DNA from 2 places in the Allobosea sp. 685 genome. Region 1 is predicted to be linked to the other one. Evidence: riboswitches for the same ligand, from Rfam matches in the RefSeq annotation. Region 1 holds a riboswitch; the other holds the start of a gene.
The links. A riboswitch is a leader RNA that binds a small molecule or an ion and turns the genes downstream of it on or off. The one in region 1 is predicted to bind cobalamin.
Positions count from the first base shown of each region.

Region 1 (4,209 bases):
GCAGAATGCCTCGTTGGTAACTGCCGCCGATGGGCTCACCAATGAGGATCGTTGGAAGGATCGAGGTGCTTTCTTCCAATCGATCGCAGCTACATTAAACCATCTTTATTGGGCGGATGCCCTGATACTGGAGCGATTGAAGGGGAACGAGCGTCCAGAAGAAACCATCAAGCACTCTCTCACAAGTCCATCAGATTGGAGTGATTTCAAAGCGCTCCGTTTGCAAAGGAACGTGGAAATCGAAGAGTGGTCCGCGAGATTGCTCGACGCGGACCTGCGCGGGATGCTCGTCTGGTATCCCGGGGATGGCTCTACGCGGATCGAGAAGTCAAAAGCGCTCTGTGTTGTACAGCTCTTCAACCACCAGACACACCATCGGGGTCAGGTCCACGCAATGCTGACAGCAGCGGGCGCGAAACCGGAGCCGACTGATCTTAACATGCTGGAATACTGAGTTGGGCACGTTCCTCACGCGGAAAGATGCGGGCTGCGCGCATAGAATTCGGACGCCCTTAGCGTAGGATTTCGCCCCCTCCCGCAAACGCCCCCACGACAGATGATCGGCTCGTCCAACGATGAAGCCCTCTGCGCCTCGATCATCCCGGCAACCACGTCTCGATCACGGATTTGAACCACACCAGATTGGGACCACGACAGGCTTGGACCACGACAGGCTTGGACCACAGAAGAATCGCGGCGCAAAAGCACTATGGCGGCGCTGCTCACATCGCCTTGCCGCATGTTATGCCTGAGAGCCCGCTTTGGGATGCGGGCTTGGACATGAGGACCGAATGCGCAAAATTCTGATCATCGGGATCGGGGCCGGCAATCCCGACTACGTCACGGTCCAGGCGATCAATGCCCTCAACCAGGTCGATGTCTTCTTCATCCCAGACAAGGGTACGGACAAGGCGGCGCTGCAGCGATTGCGCAAGGACATCTGTGAGCGCTTCATCGAGGGCTCTGACTATCGCATGGTCCCGGTGCCGATTCCAACGCGTGCCGCTGCAGGACAAGATTACCGCGGCAGCGTCGATCAGTGGCATGAGCAGCTGGCGGACGACTATGAGAGCCTCATCATGGAGGAACTCGGGGAGGGCGAATGCGGTGGCCTCCTCGTCTGGGGCGACCCCGCGCTCTATGACAGCACATTGCGAATCATCGACCATATCCAGGCCAAGGGATATGCGCTGGAGTACGATGTCATCCCCGGCATCAGCAGTGTGCAGGCACTGGCGGCCCGGCATCGCGTCGCGCTCAATCGCATCGGCCAACCGGTGCTGATCACGACCGGGCGCAAACTCTCTGAGGGATTTCCCGACAATCTCGACAGCGTGGTCGTCATGCTCGACGGCGACCAGGCCTTCAAGCGTATCGAGGCGGATGATCTCGATATCTATTGGGGCGCCTATCTCGGCACCGAGGACGAGATCCTGGTGGCTGGAAAGCTCTCTGAGGTGGCGGGCGATATCGAGCGGATTCGACGGCAAGCCCGCGAGGACAAGGGCTGGATCATGGATACCTATCTGCTCCGCAAGGGCGGCAAGAGCTGATCGAGTCAATCTTGCATAGAGACATAAGGATGTCTTTATGTCTTGGCTTGACCGCATCTGGCTGTTGCCCCATAGTCGCCTCGTCGTGGTTCTCTGGGCCCCATTGCAGGGGTGCCAGAGCTAAGAGGGAATCCGGTGAGGCGTTAAGCCCAATGCCGGAGCTGCCCCCGCAACTGTGAGCGGCGAGCCGCTGTCCATTCGTGTCACTGAGACCGCCAAGGTCTCGGGAAGGCCGGACAGCAGCCCTGACCCGTGAGCCAGGAGACCTGCCTCGACAACATGAACGTCCTCGGGCGGGGTGTCCCGGTGGTGCGGTTGCGATTCCGCGCCGGCTCTCCGCTGCGGGGACGCATACGTATCCGCTATGGCCTTTTGCCCCCAACTTATGGGGTTAAGCCGTTGTCTACTTTCTCACTTCCTGCACTTCCTGTCGCCACATTGGGTACGCCGCGGATCGGTCCGCGCCGTGAACTCAAGCTCGCTCTCGAAAGCTTCTGGTCGGGCAAATCCGACGAGACCGCGCTCCTCGAGACCTCTGCCGCCTTGCGCGCCGCCAACTGGGCGCGTCAGAAGGCGCTTGGCGTCACGATCATCCCATCGAACGACTTCTCGCTCTACGATCAGGTGCTGGACACCAGCGCCATGGTCGGCGCGATTCCGGCGATCTATGGCTGGAAAGGCGGGCCGGTCTCGCTGGATGCGTATTTCGCCATGGCGCGCGGCTCGCAGGGCGAGACCGAGCGGCATACCTCCTGCGGCCACGCCCATCACGACCATGACCATTCCCACGGCGCTCCGGCGCAGGAAATGACCAAGTGGTTCGACACCAACTACCATTACATGGTGCCTGAATTCGCGACCGGACAGCGTTTCGAACTCTCCTCGCTCAAGGCCGTCGATGAGTATCGCGAGGCCAGGGCGCTCGGCTACGAGACCCGGCCGGTGCTGCTCGGGCCGGTGACCTATCTCAAGCTCGGCAAGAGCAAGGACGCGACGCTCAATCCGCTCTCCCTTCTGGGCGAATTGCTGCCGGTCTATATCGACGTGCTGCGCCGGCTCGCCGCGAATGGGGCGGAATGGGTGCAGATCGACGAACCCTGTCTCGTGCTCGATCTCGATGCCGCCGCCCGCGAGGCGTTGCGCCGGAGCTATGCGACGATCGCCCATGCGCTGCCGCCGCTGAAGATCATGCTGACGACCTATTTCGGCGGGCTCGGCGACAATCTCGATACGGCGCTGTCGCTTCCGGTCGCCGGGCTGCACCTGGACCTGATCCGCGCCCCGCGCCAGCTCGACGACGTCCTGGCGAAGGCGCCGCAGGGGCTCGTCCTGTCGCTCGGCGTCATCGATGGCCGCAATATCTGGCGCGCCGACCTGCCGGCCCTGCTCGACCGGCTCGAACCTGTCGTTGCGAAGCGCGGCACGGACCATGTCCAGATCGCGTCATCCTGCTCGCTCCTCCACACGCCGATCGATCTCGAATTGGAGCCCGATCTCGATCCCGACCTGAAGACCTGGCTGTCCTTCTCCATTCAGAAGATGGGCGAACTCGCCACGCTCGGCCGGGCGCTCAGCGCTGGTCGAGCTTCCGTCAGGGACGCGCTTGCGGCCTCAGGCCAGGCCGCAACGGCCCGCAAAGCCTCGCCGAAGGTGCATGATGCGGCGGTTGCCGCACGCATCGCCGCCGTGACAGCCGGAATGGCCGACCGCAAAAGCGCCTTTGCAGCCCGTGCGAAGATCCAGCGCCCGCGCTTCAACCTGCCTGCCTTCCCGACGACGACGATCGGCTCGTTCCCGCAGACGGCCGAGGTCCGCAAGGCCCGTTCGGCCCATGCCAAGGGCGCGCTCAGCGATGCCGATTACGAGCAGTTCCTGCGCGAGGAGACCAAGCGGACCATCCGCTGGCAGGAGGAGATCGGTCTCGACGTGCTCGTCCACGGCGAATTCGAGCGCAACGACATGGTGCAGTATTTCGGCGAGCAGTTGGCCGGTTTCGCCTTCACCAAGCATGGCTGGGTGCAGAGCTACGGCTCGCGCTGCGTCCGCCCGCCGATCCTGTTCGGCGACGTCTCGCGGCCGACGCCGATGACGGTCGGCTGGTGGACATATTCCCAGTCGCTGACGACGAAGCCGATGAAGGGCATGCTGACCGGCCCGGTGACCATCCTGAACTGGTCCTTCGTCCGCGACGACATCCCGCGCAGCGCCGCCTGCCGGCAGATCGCGCTGGCGATCCGGGACGAGGTCGCCGACCTTGAAAAAGCCGGCGCCAGGATGATCCAGATCGACGAGGCCGCCCTACGCGAAGGCCTGCCGCTTCGGAAGGGCGAGTGGAAGGGCTATCTCGACTGGGCCGTGGGTAGCTTCAGGCTTTGCGCCTCGGGTGTTTCCGACGAAACGCAGGTCCATACCCATATGTGCTATTCGGAGTTCAACGACATCATCGACGCGATCGGTGCCATGGATGCCGACGTCATCTCGATCGAGACCTCGCGCTCGAAGATGGAGCTCCTGGATGCGTTCCGAACCTACAAATATCCGAACGAGATCGGTCCCGGCGTCTACGACATCCATTCGCCGCGCGTGCCGGAGGTTGGGGAGATGACCGATTTGCTCGGGCTTGCCCGGCAACGCCTGGCGGATGGGCAGCTCTGGA
Region 1 covers NZ_CP134779.1:2,451,596-2,455,804, forward strand. The annotation lists gene RMR04_RS13015 (DinB family protein) at 1-454, shown strand, start outside; gene cobF (precorrin-6A synthase (deacetylating)) at 792-1,553, shown strand; cobalamin riboswitch at 1,623-1,842, shown strand; gene metE (5-methyltetrahydropteroyltriglutamate--homocysteine S-methyltransferase) at 1,953-4,209, shown strand, end outside.

Region 2 (4,209 bases), 2.5 Mb from region 1:
TCGATCGCGACGTCCATGCCGATCCCACGCAGTTGCGCCTGGATGGCTGAAGCCATGACCGGCAGCTCCGGCCGGTTGACCAGCGTCAGGAGCTTGGCCGCGAGCCGGACGCCGTCCTTGACGCGGATGCCGTCGCCTGCCGCGATCCAGCCGGCTTCGTCGAGCAGCTTGCGCGCCGCCGCGGGATCATGGGCGATGGCGGGCAGACCCTGGCGATGCCAGCCCGTCATGATCGGCGGCAGCAGCTGCGAGGCGCTCGAATCCGGATCGCGCAGGATCGCCTTGGCGATGCCGTCGCGATCGACAGCCATGGCGATGGCACGACGGACGCGAACATCGGAGAATTGCGGCAATCCGCTGTCGAAAAACAGCGCGCGGATCCGCGGAATGGTCAGGCTCTCGACCTTCATCTGGCCGGCGGCATTGATCCGCGGCGTCGCGGTGGGGCTCAGCGTATAGACGAGGTCGGCGTCCCCAGCGATCGCGATATTGGCGCGGGTGTCGCCATTGACCACCGCCGTGTAGCGCAGCCTGGCGATGGCGGGTTTGGTCCGCGCATAGCCTTCGAAGCGGTCGAGCTCCAGCGTCGTCTTGCCGTCGATCGCGGTGAGCTTATAGGGCCCGGTTGCGACGATCTTGATGACCTTGCCCTCAGTGCCGTAAGCGGAGGGCGCGAGCACGATCGAGGCGTAATCGCACAGGAAAGCCGGCAGCACGCTGAAAGGCGTCCTGGTGCGGATCACCACATCGGCGCCATCGAGCGACACGCTGTCGAGCGGCACGGCCGAGAGGCTCTCGCCGATGAAGGACTGCTTCAGGCTGGCGGCCACGGCCTGCGCCGTCACCGGGCTGCCGTCATGGAAGCTTAAGCCCGCGCGCAGCTTGAAGCGCCAGCTCAGCTTGTCCTCGGAGACCGACCAGCTTTCGGCAATGCCGCCAACGAGCTGGCCTTCCGGCTCGACCTGTACCAGCGTCTCCGCGACCCCGAGGCGGGTCAGGATATAGCCTGTGTCGGCCGGGTCGTTCGAAGTGTACTCCCAAGGCGCGACGACGCGCAGGACAGGCTCGCCCTGCTGGGCCAGGGACGGCATGGCCGCGAGCGGCACGAATGCGCCGGCAAGCAGGAGGCGGCGGGTCAGGCCCCACGATGTCATGATCAGATCTCCGGTTAAGGCGGTTCAGCCCGGCTTGCGGGCGGACAGGATGAAGGACTGGCCCTGGGCCGCGAGCAGGCGCAGCCGCTCGCTCCAGGAGGCGGTCGCGAATTGCCGGCGCGCGATGCCGCTGAGCGGCCCGATGCGCTGGACCTCGAAGCCAACCTCGCGCAGCATCGCCTCGAGCGCCGGCGCGCGCAGGCCGTTGCGGAAATGCACGCCGTCCAGGATGCGTTGATGCGTCGCCTGATCCCAGGTGGAGGCGACACCAGCGAGCCTGTCGATCAATCCCGAGAGCCGCTTCAACAGCACCGATCTGCGCGAAAGCGTGACCCAGTCGCCATCAACGACGATGAGCACCCCGCCGGGCTTGAGCACGCGCAGCCAATCGGCCAAGGCGCGGGCGGGATCGATCAGCGTCCAGACCAGATGCCGGCAGATGACGAGGTCATAGGCCTCATCCGCCATCATCGTGTTCTCGGCGTCGCCGAGGTGGAAGCGAACGGCCGCATTCGCATGCTTCACTTGGGCACGGGCGATCATCGGCTCGCAGAGATCGATCGCATCGACGCTGCAGCCAAGCGAAAGCAGCACGCGCGTGATCTCGCCGGTGCCCGAGGCAAGCTCCAGCGCCCTGGCCCCGGCAGCAACCGGGGCATGGCTCGCGATCAATCGCGCCCAGGCCACGAGCTCGGCATCGGAGCGGATCCTGTGGCCATAGGAGAGATCGAAGGTCTCGGCGCGTTTGCTCCAATAGGCGCGGATTTCGTCCTTCAGGCCGAAATTCGTTCCTCCGGAGGCGACCGCCTCGGCGTCTAGGGGCGCTACGTTCGACATCCGTCACCGGCTTCCCATGGATGGGACGCGGCCGGTGCTTCGGCGCCGTTCGAACCCGGTTGCGCGACCAGAACGCGCAAGTGAGCGACCGTCATCAGAGCTCCTTCCGGGGCACCCCGCCCGGTTGCATGGCTTCACGACGTCGGCAGGTCTCCTGGCTCGCGGGTCCAAGCTTCGTTCGGCCTTCCCGGGGCAAGCCCAGTGGCATGATCGAACGTCGCTCGCCGCTGACAGTTGCGGGGGCAGCTCCGGAATCGCGCGCTGGCGCGCGCTCACCGGATTCCCTTTGATCTCTTTCGAGAACCGACCCCGCCAAGGAAGCACACCGCCTTGCGCCGCACAAGACGCGATCCGGCGCTCGCCACCCTTTCAGAACTTCGCGCTCAGGAAGGCGCGCACGCCGCGTCCGGGCGCTACGACATCGTCCTTGCGGAAGGACACGGCGTTACGGATCGTCTCATTGAGCAGATTGGTGCCGTTGACGCCGGCGGTGAGCTCGATCGGCCCGAGCGGCCCGTCCTTGAGCTTGACCTTGTAGCTGAGCTCGGCGTTGAGCAGGTTGTAGCCGCTGGTCGGCGTCTCCTCGGGCGCGATCCGCTTCTGCGAGAAGGCATGGATCAAACTGACCTTGGCGAACCAGGCATCGCCGCCGCGCCAGAACAGCCCGCCGCCAAGGCGTTGCGGCGGAATGCGCGGCACATTCTCGTCGCCGGAGAACTTCGCGCGGACGATGTCGTATTGCCCCTCGACCCCGAAGACGTTCGGGCCGATCTCGAAGAGGTCGTATTGCGTCTTGAGTTCGCCGCCGAGGAAAGTGGCGTTGCGCTGGGTATAGACCACCTGGGTCAATTCGTTGCCGGTGCCGCAGCTGGCGAAATCATCATCGCAGCGCACGCCTGTGACGCGGCGATAGATGAAGCCCTCATAGCGCGTCGCATAGAGCGAGGCATCGAAGCGCCAGGGACCTGCCGTGCGGCGCAGGCCGAGCTCGACCGTCTTGGCGGTCTCCTTCTTCAGATTGGGATCGCCGATCTCGAAGGTGCCGGGTGCATCATGCGCGCCGCGCGAGAACAGTTCGGAAGCCTTGGGCGCGCGCTCGGTATAAGAGCCGGTCAGGCTGCCAGTGAAGCCGAAGGGCAGATCCTGCAACAGGCCGAGGCTCGCGCTCACCGGCATGAAGCGCCGCCGCCGTGCCGAGGCAGCCGGATCGTCCGCCGTCGCCACTTGCGTCGCCGCGCCGGTCTCGGGGTCGATGCCCCCAGCGGTCGTGGAACCAGGCAGGTAGCCGGTCGGGAAGTTCGTCGCGGTGCCCTTGACGTCGACATAGTCGACACGGCCGGCGGCCTGCAGCTTCGTGCCGGGCTGCAGCTGCAATTCGTTGAAATTGTAGACGCCGGCGCTGTTGGTGTCGGCTGGCGGCAGCAGCCCACCGGCTTCTCCGGAGGTGCCGATCTCCTGGCGGCCGAGCTGCAGGCCGAAAGCCGAGGTCAGGCGGCCGATGCCGGTTTCGAGCGGCTTGAGCTGCGCCTCGACGCGCCCCTCGATCTCGCGATTCTTGAACACGGCGGCGGTCTCGAAGCCGCCGCCCTCGTTCAGCCCCTGCTCTTGATGCCTGTAGACGGAACCGCCGACCCAGAAGCGCAAGGTGTCGATGAAGCCGCCATCGATCTGGAACTCGCCCTTGCCCGCAAGCTTGGTCTGTTCGAGGTCGATGCGGGTGCGCGTCGCTCGCGCATCGGCGCCGGGGATGCCGTAGAGGCTGGTGAAATGCGACAGCGAGACGCCGATGAAGCCGCGATTATCGGGCAGGAAATAGGAACCGCCGATCGCCTGGCCGTCGGAGCGGACATAGCTGTTGAACTGGGTCCCGCCGGGGATGTGATAATCCTCGGCATTGCGGTGGTAGATGTCGCCATGGACGACGAACTGGCCCGAGCGCGCATCGATCAGCGCTGAATTCTCGATGCCGCGATCGACCGAGGACACCGAGGAGCGCGTCTCGGCATGGAAGCCCGGCGCGATCAGGAATGACGGGATGCGGTTGTTGTCGACGCTGACGACGCCGCCGATCGCCTGCGAACCATAGCGCAAGGTGCCCGGCCCGCGGATGACCTCGACGCGCTGCGCTGCGAGGGGATCGATCGGCACGCCGTGATCCTCGCCGAGATCGGAGACATCCTGCGAGCCGATGCCGTTTTCCTGGATACGGACGCGGAAA
Region 2 covers NZ_CP134779.1:6,538,367-6,542,575, reverse strand. The annotation lists gene RMR04_RS31840 (ABC transporter substrate-binding protein) at 1-1,154, opposite strand, end outside; gene RMR04_RS31835 (class I SAM-dependent methyltransferase) at 1,179-1,991, opposite strand; cobalamin riboswitch at 2,118-2,314, opposite strand; gene RMR04_RS31830 (TonB-dependent receptor) at 2,361-4,209, opposite strand, start outside.
Region 2: it holds a riboswitch for cobalamin, as region 1 does, so the genes downstream of both, RMR04_RS31835 (class I SAM-dependent methyltransferase) here and metE (5-methyltetrahydropteroyltriglutamate--homocysteine S-methyltransferase) in region 1, are expected to answer to the same signal.